3 regions of the Rossellomorea sp. GCM10028870 genome follow, and region 3 is predicted to be linked to each of the others. Evidence: riboswitches for the same ligand, from Rfam matches in the RefSeq annotation. Region 3 holds a riboswitch; each other region holds the start of a gene.
What was found. A riboswitch is a leader RNA that binds a small molecule or an ion and turns the genes downstream of it on or off. The one in region 3 is predicted to bind S-adenosylmethionine.
Positions count from the first base shown of each region.

Region 1: another riboswitch for S-adenosylmethionine. It lies ahead of ACFQWC_RS14560 (methionine ABC transporter ATP-binding protein); the one in region 3 lies ahead of ACFQWC_RS16090 (methionine ABC transporter ATP-binding protein).
Region 2: another riboswitch for S-adenosylmethionine. It lies ahead of metE (5-methyltetrahydropteroyltriglutamate--homocysteine S-methyltransferase); the one in region 3 lies ahead of ACFQWC_RS16090 (methionine ABC transporter ATP-binding protein).

Region 1 covers NZ_JBHTGN010000003.1:127,761-133,683, forward strand. The annotation lists gene ACFQWC_RS14545 (carboxymuconolactone decarboxylase family protein) at 625-990, opposite strand; gene ACFQWC_RS14550 (MetQ/NlpA family ABC transporter substrate-binding protein) at 1,146-1,973, opposite strand; gene ACFQWC_RS14555 (methionine ABC transporter permease) at 1,989-2,657, opposite strand; gene ACFQWC_RS14560 (methionine ABC transporter ATP-binding protein) at 2,654-3,676, opposite strand; SAM riboswitch class I at 3,829-3,935, opposite strand; gene ACFQWC_RS14565 (SCP2 sterol-binding domain-containing protein) at 4,035-4,385, opposite strand; gene ACFQWC_RS14570 (thioredoxin family protein) at 4,636-4,950, opposite strand; gene ACFQWC_RS14575 (toprim domain-containing protein) at 4,956-5,315, opposite strand; gene ACFQWC_RS14580 (YusG family protein) at 5,492-5,728, opposite strand.
Region 2 covers NZ_JBHTGN010000006.1:173,595-179,517, forward strand. The annotation lists gene ACFQWC_RS21365 (GNAT family N-acetyltransferase) at 1-266, shown strand, start outside; gene ACFQWC_RS21370 (biotin transporter BioY) at 310-876, opposite strand; gene ACFQWC_RS21375 (hypothetical protein) at 966-1,148, opposite strand; gene metE (5-methyltetrahydropteroyltriglutamate--homocysteine S-methyltransferase) at 1,268-3,568, opposite strand; cobalamin riboswitch at 3,722-3,906, opposite strand; SAM riboswitch class I at 3,976-4,086, opposite strand; gene ACFQWC_RS21385 (hypothetical protein) at 4,184-4,381, opposite strand; gene thiC (phosphomethylpyrimidine synthase ThiC) at 4,359-5,923, opposite strand, start outside.
Region 3 covers NZ_JBHTGN010000003.1:475,730-481,652, reverse strand. The annotation lists gene ACFQWC_RS16105 (6-phospho-beta-glucosidase) at 1-1,024, opposite strand, end outside; gene ACFQWC_RS16100 (GntR family transcriptional regulator) at 1,246-1,971, shown strand; gene chbG (chitin disaccharide deacetylase) at 1,992-2,687, shown strand; SAM riboswitch class I at 3,166-3,271, shown strand; gene ACFQWC_RS16090 (methionine ABC transporter ATP-binding protein) at 3,343-4,356, shown strand; gene ACFQWC_RS16085 (methionine ABC transporter permease) at 4,346-5,011, shown strand; gene ACFQWC_RS16080 (MetQ/NlpA family ABC transporter substrate-binding protein) at 5,033-5,854, shown strand.

The DNA of each region.
Region 1 (5,923 bases), 350 kb from region 3:
ATATATATTCATTTTATTGAATAAGTATTTAATGCTTGGTGATCACTTTCACTGAAGAGACGTACATAAAAACACAGACCGTTCCTTTTCGTTCCAGGCACTTGCTTTCCGCGGGGAGGAAGTCGAGCCTCCTCGGGCTTTGCCCTGCGGGGTCTCGACCTTTCTAGCTCCGGCGGCTAGCCCCTCGAGGTCATAAGCTAAATGGTCCAAGAAGGCAAAGAACGCCTTCTTAGGCCCATTCATCTTATGCTTGTCGGGGCTGAGCGAGCCGCATCCGCTTTTCTACTTTTCCTCTATTTCCCGCAGGAGTCAAGTGCCTTCTGCTACAATCCACTCTGTGCTACTACTTTATGGCTGCATATTAGTATTCAGGGAATTTCTTTATAGTGAGGGAAACTGCCTAGACTCTTGCAAAACTACGTGTATGCCAAGAGTGCGTTCCGTATAGGTTGAGTAGGCTTGCCAAACGCTTGATGCTGCAAGCAAAGTAGTTCCCCTCTCCATCCAGACCCACTAATTGACAAAGCCCAGGAAGGTCTTATGTAGTTGTGTAAAAAACATTTTTTGATCACTAATTCAACAAAAAAGATCAAGGAGGATTTCTCCCCCTCGATCATCACTCACTTATTGCTTCAATTGATTCAAGTCCTGAATCGATTGCTGTACTAAAGTCACAGCCTGACTCATGACCGCTCCGCCGCCAAATGCAGCCGTTACTCCTATTGCTTCAAGGATTTCTTCTTCTGAACACCCCTGATCCAGGCATCCTTTTGTGTGATAGATGATGCAATATTCATCCTGGGAATAAAGACTTATTCCTAACGCGATCAACTGCTTTTCTTTTTTTGAAAGAACTCCTTCTCTAAAGCAGTGCTCGGTAAACGTATTATACTGCTCGGCAAGCTCAGGCATTTTTTCAGTGAAGATTCCAAGTCCCATTTTATAATCATGAAGGGCAGCTTCTGTTGTATTTCTTGGTTCTATCTGCATTTCATTCAGCTCCATTTCTGAAATAGATTCATCGAAAATAGTATGAGCTATAATGGAAATGATTATGTTTAAAAAAAATACGGTAAGTACTTATCCAGAAAAGAAACCCGATTTTGATCAATCAGAATCGGGTTTCTTATTTACGCTATATGAAATTATTCGGTCACCGGAACAACTGCCCCGTCCCATTCCTCTTTAATAAAGTCCTGGATTTCTTTTGAACGAAGAGCTTCAACAAGCGCCTTCACTTCCTCTTTGTTTTCGTCACCTTTATTCACAGCAATCACATTCACATATGGAGAATTACTGTCTTCAATGGCGATCGAATCTTCCAAAGGATTCAAACCTGCATCGATCGCATAGTTGGAATTGATCAGAACAGCATCTCCCTCTTCATTTTCATACAATTGTGGAAGAAGAGCTGCTTCATATTCGTAATCGAATTTTAGTTTCTTTGGATTTTCTTTAATGTCTTCCAGCGTTGCTTTTGTCTTGTCTACTCCATCATTCAATGTAATAAGACCTTTTTCTTCTAATAACGTAAGAATACGTCCGTGATCTGCTACAGAATTACTCATTAGAATCGTTGCACCTTCAGGCAGCTCTTCAAGGGATTTGTACTTTTTAGAATAAACGCCAATCGGCTCAATGTGAATGCCGCCAGCATTTTCAAAATCATAACCGTGTTCCGCTTTTTGAGATTCTAAGTACGGTACATGTTGGAAATAGTTTGCGTCAATATCCCCATTATCCAGATCTTTATTTGGCAAGATATAGTCTTGGTACGTTTCAATTTCTAAATTGATACCTTTCTCCTCTAATAAAGGCTTCACTTGTTCAAGAATTTCAGCGTGAGGAATATTGGAAGCTCCAACCACTAATTCTTTCTCGTCGCTGCCTCCTCCTGATTCTGAATTACTCCCACATGCTGCCAATCCAAAAATGCTTGTTGCTGCAATAACTCCTGCTACCCATTTTTTCATGATATTTCTCTCCTTTTACCGTTTATCTAATTTATTTGTAAAGAAATCACCTAATATTTGAATCGCAAACACAATGAGTAAGATCATAATGGTTGCGGCGAGCGTCACGTCTTCCCTGCTTCGTTGAAAGCCATCTAAATAGGCCAGGTTTCCTAAACCGCCTGCTCCGATGACCCCGGCCATTGCCGTATATCCAACGAGAGCAATCGCTGTTACTGTAATTCCTGAAATCAAAGCCGGCATGGATTCCGGGATCAGGACTTTCCAGATAATTGTGCTCGTTTTCGCCCCCATCGCTTTCGCGGCCTCGATGACGCCTTTGTTCACTTCTCTTAAAGCAATTTCTACCATACGGGCGTAAAACGGAGCAGCTCCAATGATCAGTGCCGGCAAAGCTGCATTCGCTCCACGGATTGTGTCCAATAAAAACTTGGTGAACGGAATTAACAACACGATCAATATAATGAATGGAATCGATCTGAACACATTTACGACTGCACTTGTAATCGTGTATGTCAGTTTGTTATCCCATAGATTTTCCTTAGAGGTGAGGAAGAGCAAAATCCCAAGGATCATTCCGAGTACAAAGGTAATCACTACAGACATCCCGGTCATATACAGGGTTTCGAGGGTTGCTTCCCACATCTTCTCCCAATCTACATTTGGAAATAAATTTTCAATCATCCTCTTAACACCTCCACTTGAACCAGTTGCGTTTGAACAAACGTCAATGCATCTTTAATGGTCCGTTCATCCCCATCAAGGTGAACAAATAACGTTCCATAGGCACCTTTTTGAGTTTGGGAGATTTGTCCTTGAAGGATGTTTACGTCTAAGTCAAACTTCCTTATCAGAGTGGTGATAAGCGGTTGCTCAGTTGATTCACCGACAAAAGTAAATTTCAACACTTTCCCATTAGGATATTGCATCAATAGGTGATCAATGGTTTCACCCGTTTCTTTTACTTGCGAGACTTCTCTCACGAAACGCTTTGTCACTTGCTCTTGTGGATTTCGGAACACTTCCAATACATCCCCGAGTTCCACGACTTTTCCTTGTTCCATGACTGCGACACGGTGACAGATCTTCTGAATCACGTGCATTTCATGAGTGATCAGGACAATCGTCAGCCCTAAGCGTTTATTAATATCCACCAATAAATCAAGAATGGAATCAGTTGTTTGTGGATCTAGAGCGGAAGTAGCTTCATCACATAGAAGGACATCGGGATTGTTAGCAAGGGATCTTGCAATCCCCACTCGTTGTTTCTGTCCGCCGCTCAGTTGAGAAGGATAGGCATCTCCCCTGCCTTCCAATCCTACAAGCTTCAATAATTCATTGGCTCTATGGAGTCTCTCTTTCTTTGGTACTCCAGCAATTTCTAATGGGAACTGTATATTTTCTAATACTGTACGAGACCAGAGGAGATTAAAGTGTTGAAAAATCATGCCTATCGACTGTCTTGCTTCCCGCAGTTTTTTACCCTTTACCCGGGAAACGATTTGACCATTCACGTCCACTATTCCTTCTGTAGGAACTTCGAGACCATTGAGCATGCGGATCAGCGTACTCTTACCTGCTCCACTATAGCCAATCACTCCAAAAATTTCTCCTTGGGCAATCTCGATATTGACGCCATCAACGGCTGAAATTGGACCCGATTTGGATTGATAGATTTTTTTCACATCTGAAATGGTAATCATGTTGTATTCCACCTTCTTTCGGAGTAAAACGACCTGTTTAATCAAGATTATGGTTGCACATAGCTGGCATTTTCCCGTCATCTTTTTCTAAATCATTAAAAAATGCCTCTCTGCGATAAGCAGAAAGGCATAATCATATAGGACTATCCTTTCTCTCATCTTTCAAAGCATATGCTTTGAGTGAATTGGCACCATTTCAATTTTCATTGACGGTTGCCGGGCTTCATAGGGCACGTCCCTCCACCTCTCTTAATAAGAGTAAAGTATCGATTATTAAATTTTTTTAAATAGTTAAAGACTCTGAAAATTTGCTACAAGAGAGATTCTATCATCGGTTATAGAGTGTGTCAATTATTTTTTAAACTTTTACCGGCTCTTTTCCCCTTGACCTCGTAAGCCAAAGGACAGATTCAACAAATAGAAGCGGTCGATACCCTCCTCTGATTTCAAGTACCCCGGCTTCGATCAGTTGAGACAACCGTTCTTCCCCTGTGAGTAGGGAAACCACTTTTTCCTCCATTCCTTCAATTACGAAATGAGCGTCTTCACTCAAATCATCTAATACATCGCATCCCTTGCTCGAAATAGAAATACCGTACAAATCTTTTCCACAATCAAAATGAAGAACAAATGGGCTGTCTGGAAATAAGAGTCGTAAGTGATATCTTGAATGACACTGATCTACTAATTCCTCTAAATATATTCGCATGAATACCCTCCCAGTGAAACTTCTATATTATTACAATTCCACTTTTAGGTATTTTTCCCTTTTATACTTTCTCGACATGTTTTGAACGTATTCATCTAATTTGTCGAACAGTAAGAATTTGGATGGATACTAGTCAAAAAATGATGCCATTCGCAATATTTCCCGAGAAATATGTCTTCGTTTGTAGAAAGAAAATCGTTTAGAAAGAGACATATAAAAAAGACCTTCTCCCAAAAGGTCTCTTATCCCTCTAACGATCAGTGATCTTGTTTAAGGTTTCATATAGAAATGGCACGGATTGGAAGGCATAAATCCTCTCCCACTCGACTCCATCCTTAAATAAAAGCAAGCAGGGTACACTTTCGATGGATTGTTCTTCTGCAAATTGGGGCAAATAATTCAAGTTGGCCTTCACAAAATGAAAAGATTGCGGAAGCTTTTCCACTACGTCAATCATTTTACTTGCCACCTGACAGGTGCCACACATCGGTGTATAAAGGTAAACGGCTTCAAGCGTATGGCCTTCAATCAGATCGTTTAATGCTTCGGTATTACTTACCTCAATCAAAACTAGATCATCCTTTTTCCTAAATATTCTTTATGAACGTCTATATTGGCTCCAATCAGGACAGACGCCAGGTGATACTCGGGAGCTGCTGCCACTTCCTTGTACATACGATCAATGTACAAATGTTCAGCTTCAGGAAACTCACGTTTAAATTGCTTTCGTAATTTTTCACCTGCATCATCAGCATCTACGAGGATATAGACATCCCTTTCCAATAATGCATCAATGAGTTCGTCCATTTTCGTAATGCTAATGGTCCCGTTTGTACAAATAATTTCAATCGGTTCTTTGATGATATCTTTCACTTTTCGTTTGTCAGTTGTTCCTTCGACAATGATTACTTTTTCGTCAAGTTCCATCATGATCATCACCTTATCTTTCAGAAATAAGATTACGATAGTATATTCAAATAACAAGAGATGATGTCCACTTTCTACTTATATTTTCTCATGTTTATAAAAAAATGCGCAAGTGGTTTGCCTATCTGCTTATACAAATGGTGCCAGATTCATTGTCGAATCTGGCACCATGAGCATTTCTAACACCAGCCACCCTCATCACAATCTGTGTATCTTGCTTGATCGCCTTCCGTGGAAGTGTAGCTTTGATAAATTTTATTTTCTTTTGCTTCAAAGTTTGGCTCCATGCTTAATCCATCAAGAGGTAAAGCCATTCTGCCGATTGGCTGATTATCCAAATATAGTTCTACTTCACCATTTTTCAGTTTTCCTGTCACCCTGTTGGTTACATCTAATTTCTTAGGCTTGAGCACCATACGTATTCATCCTTTCTTTTTAGAAGGCATTTTTCGTAAACTTTGTTGTTTTAATAAAGCGTGCAGTGGTTGATTTCCGCTCCAGGTGCTCGCTTTCCGCGGGGCGTGAGTTGAGCCTCCTCGGGCTTTGCCCTGTGGGGTCTCAACTTTCCCGCTATTCCCGCAGGAGTCGAGCACCTTCCGCTCCAATCAACC
Region 2 (5,923 bases), on a different contig from region 3:
GCTATTACGTAGAGGAAGACGGAAAGTTTGTTTCTTCCGCCTCTACAACCGCCGAAAACAGTATGTCAGCGATGATTGTGGCAGTTTGTACCCATCCGGAGTACAAGAAAAAAGGATACGCTACGGAATGCATGACGAAGCTCTGTCGTGACGTATTAGAAGAAGGAAAAGAATTGTGCTTATTCTATGATAATCCTGAAGCAGGGAAAATTTATAAGCGAATCGGATTCAAGGATATAGGATATTGGTCTATGTATAAATTTTAGTCATAAAAAAAGTTGACTCCCAACAAAGAGTCAACTTTTTTCATTATGCAGCTGCTTTCCGATTCCCGATTAACCTCGCCTGAACCAGTCGTTGTCTTACAGTGATTCCAATCCAACTGGCCAGGAATGCTTTGATAAGTCCAACTACGATAAATGGATATACACCTGCTGCCATTGCCTGATTCCAGCTAAGATCGGCTACAAATTTAAGTTGAATGGTACCCAGGATCAACGTAATGATCATTCCGACTGTATTGGCAATCATCGCCATCGGAATGGTGAATTTGGTTTTTTCAAGAATGAAGCCTGTAAAGAAAGCCGCTACGATAAAGCCGAAAATATAGCCTCCCGTAGGACCGACCAGTACCTGTGCCCCTCCACTGAAGCCCGCAAATACAGGAACACCCACTGCTCCCAGGGCTGCATAGCAAACCATGGCAAACGCTCCATATCGGCTTCCAAGAATCGTCGCGGTAATTCCTACTGCCAATGTTTGTCCGCTGATTGGTACGAGTGGCAGTGGAATCTCGATTTGAGCGAAAATCCCCGTAATCGCAGCAAAGATGGCACAGTGAATGATCATCCTTAGTTTTTCTCCGTTCACTTTCAAATCCCCCTTGTGTATGTAAACTATGTATAACATTAAGTTAACACAATTGAAAGGATTTTGGGAAGCTTATTTTTCTTCCCTCTCGTTTTTTAACTGGGAGCATAAACATTACATATCATTTCTTTAGCCTGCCATTCTAAAGCGGTTTTTAATGAAACCCTCCCTTTTGGGAACTCATCAATCCCCTTATCACTCACCAAATATAGGATAGTGCGATTTGGCTGATGTTCATTAAATACTTGAATGATTCTTCCTATGGCTATGTATGGCATTTTCTTTCTCTCCTTATGAGCAGGACGCACTTCCTTTCACCTGCGCCCTGCGTTTTGTAAAGGTGGATCACACGAGCGTACAGCTACACTCGATCATATTTCTCTTCGTTCTCCGTCTATTATCTTTCATTTTTAAGAAGCACTTCTTCACGCACTTGTTCCGCAGCTTCCACCATGGTTTTAAGAGCTAAGACCGTCTCATCGATCCCACGTGTTTTCAAACCACAATCCGGGTTGACCCAGAATAAATGGGGATCCAGCACTTCCAGAGCCCGATGTATATTGCGGATTAATTCTTCACGTTTCGGCACCCGTGGACTATGAATGTCATATACCCCGAGACCAATCCCTTTGTCATACGTATAATCTTCAAAAACATGGATCAACTCCCCATGACTTCTTGATGTTTCAATCGAGATGACATCAGCATCCAGATCACTGATGGCATCTATAATATCTTCAAAATCCGAATAGCACATATGTGTGTGGACCTGGGTTTGCTTCTGTACAGATGAAGTGGCCAATCTGAAGGCATAAACGGCAGCCTTTAGATATTCCTCCCAATTTTCACTCTTTAAAGGCAGACCTTCCCTAAGTGCCGGCTCATCGACTTGTATCATGCGAATCCCATGGGCTTCTAATTCCTCTATCTCTTTTTGGAGAGAAAGTGCGATTTGATTCGATACTTCATATCGTGATATATCATTCCGAATAAATGACCAATTTAGAATCGTGATCGGGCCCGTTAACATCCCTTTAACCGGTTTATCGGTTAATGATTGGGTATATACGGTTTCTTTAACCGTCATCGGTTCTTTAAAATTCACATCACCGTAAATGAGTGGTGGCTTCACACATCTGGAACCGTATGATTGTACCCATCCAAACTTCGTAAATTGAAAACCTTCTAATTTCTCACCAAAGAATTCAACCATATCAGTCCGCTCGAATTCCCCATGTACAAACACATCAAGACCTATTTGTTCCTGAATTTCAATCCAGCGTTTTATTTCCGCATGAATATATTGTTGATACTCCCCATCAGAAAGTTCTCCCTTCCTCCATTTCAACCTTTGCCTTCTTACTTCCTGGGTTTGAGGAAAACTTCCTATGGTAGTGGTAGGTAGAAAAGGTAATGAAAAGTACTTCGCCTGTTCCAGTTTACGAATATGGAAAGGATCCTTTCTCCCTACATTATCGGGTTGCAATTCCTCAACCTCTTCCTGCACCTCCCTATTATTGCGCAGGGGTGATTCGTTTAAATTCTTAATCGCCGTTACACTTTGAGCAATCTCATCTTCTATTGTCTCGACTCCCTCACGAATCCCCTTCGTTAAAATTGTGATTTCATGTAATTTCTCATCAGCAAATGATAGAGCGTCAATGAGAGGTGTATCAATTGCTTCTTCATTCTGCAAGGTTACAGGTACATGAAGTAAACTGCATGATGGTTGTATGATCAAGCGATCACTCGGAACATACCCTGCAATGAACGATAGAAGCGAATGGGTATCAGCAAGATTACTTCTCCAAATATTCCTGCCATCAAGAATGCCGGCAGCCAGGAATTTATCTTTAGGAAAACCAAATCTTTTCAGCGCCGCCAAATTCTTACCACGATCATGCATAAAATCTATCCCTATGCCGTCCACTGGGAGTGCTAACACCCGCTGGTACCTTTCCAAACTATCATAATAGGTTTGGAGGATGATCTTTAACCCGGGGCAGGATTCTTTAAGTGTTTGATAGACTTCTTTAAATTGATCCATCTCTTCATCCCCGATGGATGTGCACAAGATCGGTTCATCCATTTGTACCCACTCTACACCCTCTTCCTGTAAATCACGCAATACTTCAGCATAAAGAGGGACAAATTGATCAACGATGGTTTTATAGTCCCCGTTATCATACCCTTTGGACAATTTCACAAATGTGAACGGACCTAAGATAACCGGTTTTCCTTCTATACCCAGTTTTTCTTTTGCCTCCCTAAAAAAATGGAGGGGACGATTTTCCACCAACCGGGGAACGATCCCATCAAGTTCAGGGACGAGATAGTGATAGTTGGTGTTAAACCATTTTGTCATTTCCAGTGCCACCGCGTCCTTTGATCCTCTGGCCATTTCAAAATACGTTTCAAGAGAGACCTTACCCCCACCATAATGAAACCTCTTAGGAACCAAGCCGAACATGACGGCTGTATCAAGCACATGATCATATGAGCTGAAATCTCCAACCGGAATCAAATCAATTCCCTGATCCAGTTGCTTCTTCAAATGGTTGACTCGTATTTCCTCCATTTGTTCTAAGAAGGAATCCTTTTCAATCTTCCCTGCCCAAAATTGTTCCAGCGTCTTTTTCCATTCACGCTTTTCACCGATTCTTGGATATCCTAAATTTGAACTGATCACCTTACTCATTCAATCCTCACTCCTTATACTTGATATGGTTGTCATCAACAAAAAAATCTCCCTTTCAAATGAAAGAGAGATTCATACGCATCACTAACTTGAGTTGAGACAATCTTGTATTCTCAACACGTATTCCTCACCCCTCTCTATATCCACGTAGAGCATAAGCGCATACAACAGGCAGGTCTCCTGACTTAGGTTCACAGCTTCTTATCCCTTCCCATTTCAACAGAAATAGTGGTTGAATGATAAGTCGCTCCCCATTACAGTGGCGGGACCGTGCCGGATTTTCACCGGTCTTCCCTTTTAGCTGAGCATGACTCAGCACCTATTGCATTTGTCTATTTAATTTTTCTTTCATAAAAACGAAAAGCCCTCTCTTGCGAAAGAGAGGGCTTCATGTTTATGAGAATCCTCTCTTATTTTCCAAAGCAAAGTGCTTTGCAGGAATTAGCACCTTTTCAACACATCGGTTGAATGGTTGCCGGGTTTCACAGGGCCAGTCCCTCCACCACTCTCAATAAGAGTTACAAATATATTCATTTACTATTCCGAAATTTGTAATAATCGTAGCACGGTACATATAAGCTGTCAAAAGAAATTTAATTCATACCTTACACGTTTCTAATAATAGGTACTTTCTACATAATGACATTTGATACAAGATCTTGTTACATCCGTTTCATAAAAGACATGTCTGCAGTTTTCCTGAATGCTCTTCACTTCTTTTTCGAGTTGGATGACTCTCTGATTGAGCTTTACGATCTCATTCTTCAATTTCAGTACATGACAAGAAGGTTTATCGATAGATGTTTGATCCATTTTCCACAAACTCCTTCGATTTTTCTTTCAATCCTTTTTCTATTTCCTTATGAGCATCATTCATGCTAGTCTCCTTCATTCCCCTTATGTCATGTGATATTCTCATTGAACAAAATTTCGGGCCACACATTGAACAAAAATGGGCCGTTTTTGCCCCTTCTGCAGGAAGTGTTTCATCATGATACTCCCTTGCACGCTCCGGGTCCAGGGATAAATTAAATTGGTCATTCCATCTAAATTCAAATCGAGCCTTAGAAACGGCATTATCTCTGACTTGTGCCCCTGGATGGCCTTTCGCCAAATCCGCTGCATGTGCTGCGATTTTATAAGCAATGACACCTTCTCTCACATCATCTTTATTCGGTAATCCCAGATGCTCTTTCGGTGTTACATAGCACAGCATGGCTGTCCCAAACCAACCGATCATGGTAGCCCCTATGGCGGAAGTAATGTGATCATACCCCGGTGCAATATCTGTCGTTAATGGCCCCAAGGTATAAAAAGGAGCTTCATGACAGATTTCCATTTGCTTATCCACATTCTCTTTAATCATATGCATCGGTACATGACCAGGGCCTTCAATCATGACTTGTACATCATGCTTCCAAGCAATTTTGGTTAGCTCGCCTAATGTTTCAAGCTCGGCAAACTGTGCTTCATCATTCGCATCAGCAATTGATCCGGGTCTTAAACCATCTCCTAAGGAAACGGAGATATCATAGGCTTTTAAAATCTTACATATATCTTCAAAATGGGAATAAAGAAAGTTCTCTTTATGATGGGCAAGACACCATTGTGCCATGATTGAACCTCCACGGGAAACAATGCCTGTTGTACGATCAGCCGTCAGATGAATATACCTCAATAAAACACCTGCATGAATGGTGAAATAGTCAACACCCTGCTCCGCCTGTTCGATCAATGTATCCCTGTACACACCCCATGTAAGATTCTCAGCAATTCCGTTTACTTTTTCTAGTGCTTGATAGATCGGTACCGTACCAACAGGGACAGGGGAGTTTCGAATGATCCACTCCCTTGTTGTATGAATGTTTTTACCTGTTGATAAGTCCATTATGGTATCGGCACCCCAACGAGTTGCCCACGTCATTTTCTCCACTTCTTCTTCAACGGAAGATGATACAGAAGAGTTTCCGATATTCGCGTTTATTTTCACATGAAAGTGACGACCGATGATCATCGGTTCACATTCAGGATGATTGATATTGGCAGGAATGATGGCCCTGCCCTTTGCTACTTCTTCTCTTACAAATGAAGGATCAACATTTTCCCGGATAGCGATGAACTCCATTTCCGGTGTAATGATTCCTTTTTTTGCATAGTGCATTTGAGTCACATTACGACCCATTTTTGCCCGTATTGGGGTACGTTTGATAGTAGTGAACGCCTCTACGTGTGCATAAGGATCGTCTCCTTTATAGCCGTTATCTTCCGGTTCGATTTCACGTCCCGGGTAAGCGGCGACATCCTGACGTTCCAGGATCCACTCTGTGCGAACGGAAGGTAACCCTTTATGAATAT
Region 3 (5,923 bases):
TGGTTCCGTTGTTCAGTGTGTTGACGGTTTGGATGTCTCCTGAGTTGTTGTAAATGCTCGCCATGAGGCTGCAGGCAGCATCACTGTAGTAGGCACCTCCTCGATTTTCCAGTTCTTTTGGTTTTTCATTTAACTCCTCTTTCATATATTGTATGAAAAGTTCTTTTTCAACTTTTCGAACAACCTCTGCCCGTGTACCGTTTTCTCTATAAGCTTGAAGGTCCTTTTCCAACACAGAGTCCCGTTGGAAGTAGTATTGATGATAAGGATTGGGAAGCATCCCGAGAGCTTGTAAAAATTCCTTCGACCATCCGAGTGAGACGATGTTGGCCGGTGAGTAATCCACTTCTTGATGGATCAGTTTTTGCAGAACCTGATCGGTGACATCCTGACCTTTGACCCAAACCTTTTTTCCAAACACAAAATGATTCATCCCTACAAACTCGATTTGTACTTCATTTGCAGAACAATTCATCATCTCGGCGACGCTGTTTTTCATGTTGAAAGGAATATTGCACACCCCGATGACTTTATGATGTGTACTGTATTTAAGCAGGGCTTCCGTAACAATGCCTGCCGGGTTGGTAAAGTTAATAAGCCATGCATGGGGACAAATCTGTTGGATGTCATGACAAATTTCCATTAGGACCGGAATGGTGCGCAAGGCCTTGAATATACCGCCTGCTCCATTGGTTTCCTGACCGATGACACCATGACTTAACGGTATCCGTTCATCTTTTTCCCTGGCTGAGAGGCCGCCCACCCTGATTTGTGTTGTCACAAAGTCAGCGCCAATTAAGGCATCCCTGCGGTTAAGGGTCCATTCCAATTCAATCGGCACACCTGCTTTTTGGATCATTCGACGAGCAAATTGCCCGATAATCTCAAGCTTCTCTTTCCCTGCTTCGATGTCTACAAGCGTTATGTCCGTGACAGGAAAAGATTTGTATCGGTGGATGAACCCCTCGATAATTTCTGGTGTATAGCTTGATCCGCCTCCGATTATGACCACCTTTAATGACATTCTGTCGAGCTCCCTTCATTTTGAAAGCGATTTCTATTTTTTATAATGTATCATACAAATTTTCACTCGTCTATATATTGTAATGACAAATATAAATTTTATGACTATTTTTTATTTAATTGTAATAACAAATTATTTTTATGATAAAATGATTAGGAATAGAGAATTGCACGTGGATGTGTTATAACAAATATAGGAAGAAAGTGGAAGGGAGAAACAGAATGAAAGAGACACAAGAAGCAAAGGCCCTGCATTCGCATGTAAAAGAAGAAATCATCCACATGATTAAAAATAAAGAATATGCGCCGAATACAAAACTGCCGACAGAGGCGGAGTTTTGCGAAAAGTTCAATGTCAGCCGTACGACGATCCGGACGGCGCTCCAGCAGCTGACACTTGAAGGTTACGTGTATCGCGAGCAAGGAAGAGGAACCTTTGTCGCAGAAGAGAAAGTCAGTCAAATCCTGTCCTCGACGATCGACAACTACACAGAGCAACTGCGATTACAAGGTAAGAAACCTAAGATCAAGGTACTGAGCATGAATGTCATCCCGGCAGAATCCACAGTGGAAAAAGCGTTGGAATTGAAGAATGGAGATCCCGTCAATCGGTTAGAGAGGATCCGATATTCAGACGGGCTGCCCCTGCAATATGAGGTGGCCTATCTGCCCTGGTACAAGACGCCAGGACTTGATAAAGACGAATGTGAAAGATCTCTTTACAAGCTCCTGGAAACACAGTTTGAGATAAAAATTAAAAAAACCATCGAAACCATCGAGCTATTTTTAGCAGATGAGCGAGTGGCAGGGAAGCTTGAGGTACCAGAGGGGACACCTTGCTTTATGATCGAAACGACTGCTTATGTAGAGGATGGATCCGTGATCGAATTTTCCAAAGCGATCTTCAGAGGAGATAAAGCGAGCTTTCTTGTAGAAAGAACCTATTAGAAAAAAGGGGATGGGGGATTATGAGGAACGTGATCGTCAATGCAGATGACTTTGGTTTATGCCGGGGAGTGAACTATGGCATCGTTGATAGTCACCGGTTTGGAATTGTCAACTCAACAACGATGCTTGTCAATATGCCCGGGACTCTGCATGCGTTGGAATTGGCGAAGGTTTTTCCTGAATTAAAGGTTGGGATCCATTTAACACTGACATGCGGGAGACCGGTTTCGGCCGGGGTACCATCACTACAGGATGAAAGAGGCTTTTTCCGTTACACCAGCAGGATTTTTGAAGAAAAAGAAATCAATGTGGATGAGGTTGAAATGGAGTGGGAGGCTCAGGTGGATAAATTTCTATCATTCGGTCTGCCCCTTTCTCATATTGACAGTCATCATCATGTTCATAGCTTTCGACCACTGATCCCGGTGGTGAAGAGATTGTCAGAGCGCTTTGGGGTACCGGTCCGGAATGTTTTTGGTGATAAGGGTGGCGAAATGGATGTGTTAACCGATCGGTTCTCGATGGACTTTTATGGGGACGGAGTGTCGGTTGAAGGATTGAAGAGGATTTTGGACAGCAGGGATGGAGGTGAGACGCTTGAGATTATGTGTCATCCGGCTTATGTTGATTCCTATTTGAAGATGAATTCTTCTTATTGTGAGCAGCGGTTGAGGGAGTTGGATGTGTTGACAGTGATTAAGGAGTGGGCGTTTTAGTTTTCGTTTGGTTGTTTGAGAGATTAGAATATTTGTAGTGAGTTGTTATGACAAATGATCGGGGTGCTGCTATTGAAGGTAGTGCCTTTTTGTATTGGTAATGGAGGTTAGTCCCAATTGGAGGTGGAAAGGAATGTTTTTGGATAATATGTATGGTTTTTGAGTCTTTGAGATGGTGTAAAGGCAGGATATTAACTGAAATCGATGTGAGATACATGGATTGATAGGGTGCGAGGAGTTTTATTATCGACATTCCCCCTTTTATTATCAACTTTAGGAATATATTATTAACTGTAAAAAAGTGGATATATTCCACCCCAAGATCAAACCCTAGTCCAACAACACAAAAAAACCTTCCCTAGTACAACAATAAAGATAACGCTTACATAAAAACAACTGTAAAATTCCCTATTGACTTCCATTCCCATACCCAGTATTATCCTCTATAAGATTAAAAAATTAGAAAATTACATACTTTCAATTATCCAGAGTGACCGAGGGATCAGGCCCTACGACGTCCGGCAACCTCCAGTATTGGAACGGTGCCAATTCCTGCAGAATGATTTCATTCTGAGAGATAAGTCGAGATAAACAGGCGATGCTTCTTTCAGTTGAAAGAGGCATTTTTTATTGGATGAAAAAAGGGGTGTGCACATTGATCGAGATTCGAAATCTAGTTAAAACCTACAGTACAAAAAAGCAAACGGTGGTCGGTGTCGATAACGTTTCCGTAAAAATCGAAAAGGGTGAGATTTTTGGAATCGTCGGATACAGTGGAGCGGGGAAGAGTTCACTCATTCGCTGCCTGAATTTATTAGAAACCCCTACATCAGGAGAAATCATCATTGACGGACAGGATTTCACGAAACTCACGTCCAAACAATTAAGACTCGCCCGTCAAAAAACGAGCATGATCTTTCAACATTTTCACTTGATCAAATCCAAAACGGTGTTTGACAATCTGGCTTTTGCCTTGAAAGCGGCTAGTGTACCTAAAGCGAAAATCAAGCCCAGAGTCGTCGAGCTCCTTGAGATGGTCGGTCTATCGGACAAAGCAGATGCGTACCCGGCCCAGCTCAGCGGAGGACAAAAGCAAAGAGTCGGGATTGCGAGAGCCCTTGCGAATAACCCATCGGTTTTACTTTGCGACGAAGCGACCTCGGCACTCGATCCGAATACAACGAAATCAATCTTGAAACTATTGAAAAAGATTAATAAAGAACTAGGTTTGACCATCGTCCTCATCACACACGAGATGGAAGTGGTGAAAGAGATATGCGACCGGATGGCCGTGATGCAGGACGGGAAAATCGTGGAGGAAGGGCCGGTTTACGACCTGTTTGCAGAACCTAAGCAGCCTTTAACGAAGCAATTCATTGAAACAATCCTTCAATTTGAACTCCCGCCGCACCTCGTGGAATCAAGGAAAGGAAAACTGATCAAAATCCAATTCAAAGGATCGATCGCAGAGGAAAGCGTCGTATCGGAAGTGTTCCAGAAATACAAGGTGCGAGGCAATATCCTGCACGGCAAGATCGAATATATTCAGGAAGTGCCACTGGGGATTTTCATCATGGAGCTGATTGGCTCCCATGAAGAAATCGAAGCAGCGATCCGATTCATCACGCTGAAGACGCAGAGCTTGGAGGTGCTTGAGAATGCTGCCTGATTCATTGACTGCGATTTTGCCAGAATTGAATAAAGCCTTTTTTGAAACGGTCTATATGGTGGGGATTTCACTTGGAGTCGCGATTTTAGTGGGATTACCGCTTGGGATTCTTCTTTTTGTAACAGACAAAGGCTTGTTTTTACAAAATAGTTTGATTAAAAAGGTCGTTGGATTTGTCGTCAATATGGTGCGGTCGGTTCCGTTCATTATTCTATTAGTAGCACTCTTACCATTAACCAAACTATTGACCGGAACCACGATCGGACCGACGGCAGCATCCGTATCACTCTCTGTTGCGGGAATTCCATTTTTTGCGAGAATGGTAGAAACGTCATTGCGAGAGATTGATAAAGGTGTCATTGAAGCTTCGGTTTCAGTGGGGGCAAGTCCTTGGATGATCATTAAGGACGTGCTGTTACCGGAAGCACGACCGGCGGTGATTCAGGCAATCACGATTACAACGATCAGTTTAGTCGCCTATTCCGCCATGGCTGGGATCGTCGGTGGAGGCGGAGTCGGGGACCTGGCGATCCGCTTCGGATACTACCGTTATGACAACACGGTGATGATCACGACCGTCGTCATTTTAATTTGTTTAGTTCAGCTCATCCAGTATACGGGTGATGTGTTTGCACGATTAGTCGATAAACGATAACTACTTTAGGGGGAACAACAAGTGAAAAAGTGGATTTTATTCGTAGCATTAGCGGTAACAATGAGCATTCTTGCAGCTTGCGGCGGGGACGAAGCAAGTTCAAGCGCGGAAGATAAAAAAGAGGTAACCATTGGAGCGACATCCGGACCATACAGTGATATGGTGACAAAAGCGATCAAGCCCGGTCTTGAAGAAAAAGGATACACGGTTGAAGTGAAAGAGTTCAGTGATTACATCCAGCCGAACAACGCACTGGCCCAGGGAGATCTGGATGCGAACCTTTTCCAGCATAAAATCTACATGGAAACCTTCGCGAAACAGCATAATATGGATTTATCCGAAGTGATTGTCGTACCAACGGCTCCAATGGGAATCTACTCACAGAAGTTCGATTCGATTGAAAACATAAAAGAAGGCAGTGCCATTGCCATTCCTAATGATCCGACGAACGCAGCACGGGCGTTTCAGATTCTGGAGGATGCTAAGCTGATCACGTTAAAGCCGGATACAGATCCATTGACTGTTTCAGAAAAAGATATTGCAGAAAACGTGAAAAACCTGCAATTCAAACCAATCGAAGCAGCACAGCTGCCAAGAGCAGTTGACAGTGTTGATCTATCTGCGGTTCCAGGGAACTATGCACTCGCTGCCGATATGGACTTACTTGATTCACTTCAGCTGGAGGACATGCCCGATCAGTATCGAAACCGAGTGGTTGTAAATACGAAGGACGTTGACTCACAACTGGTGAAAGACATCAAAGCAGTCGTCGAAGCAGACGAATTCGAGAAAATCATCGACGAAGAATTCAAAGGCTTCGGTAAGCCTGAGTGGATGGAGTAGAGGGACGGACCTCTAGTCGGGATATTTAATATAAGAAAGCCATAGGGACGGGCTTCCGCAAAATGCGGA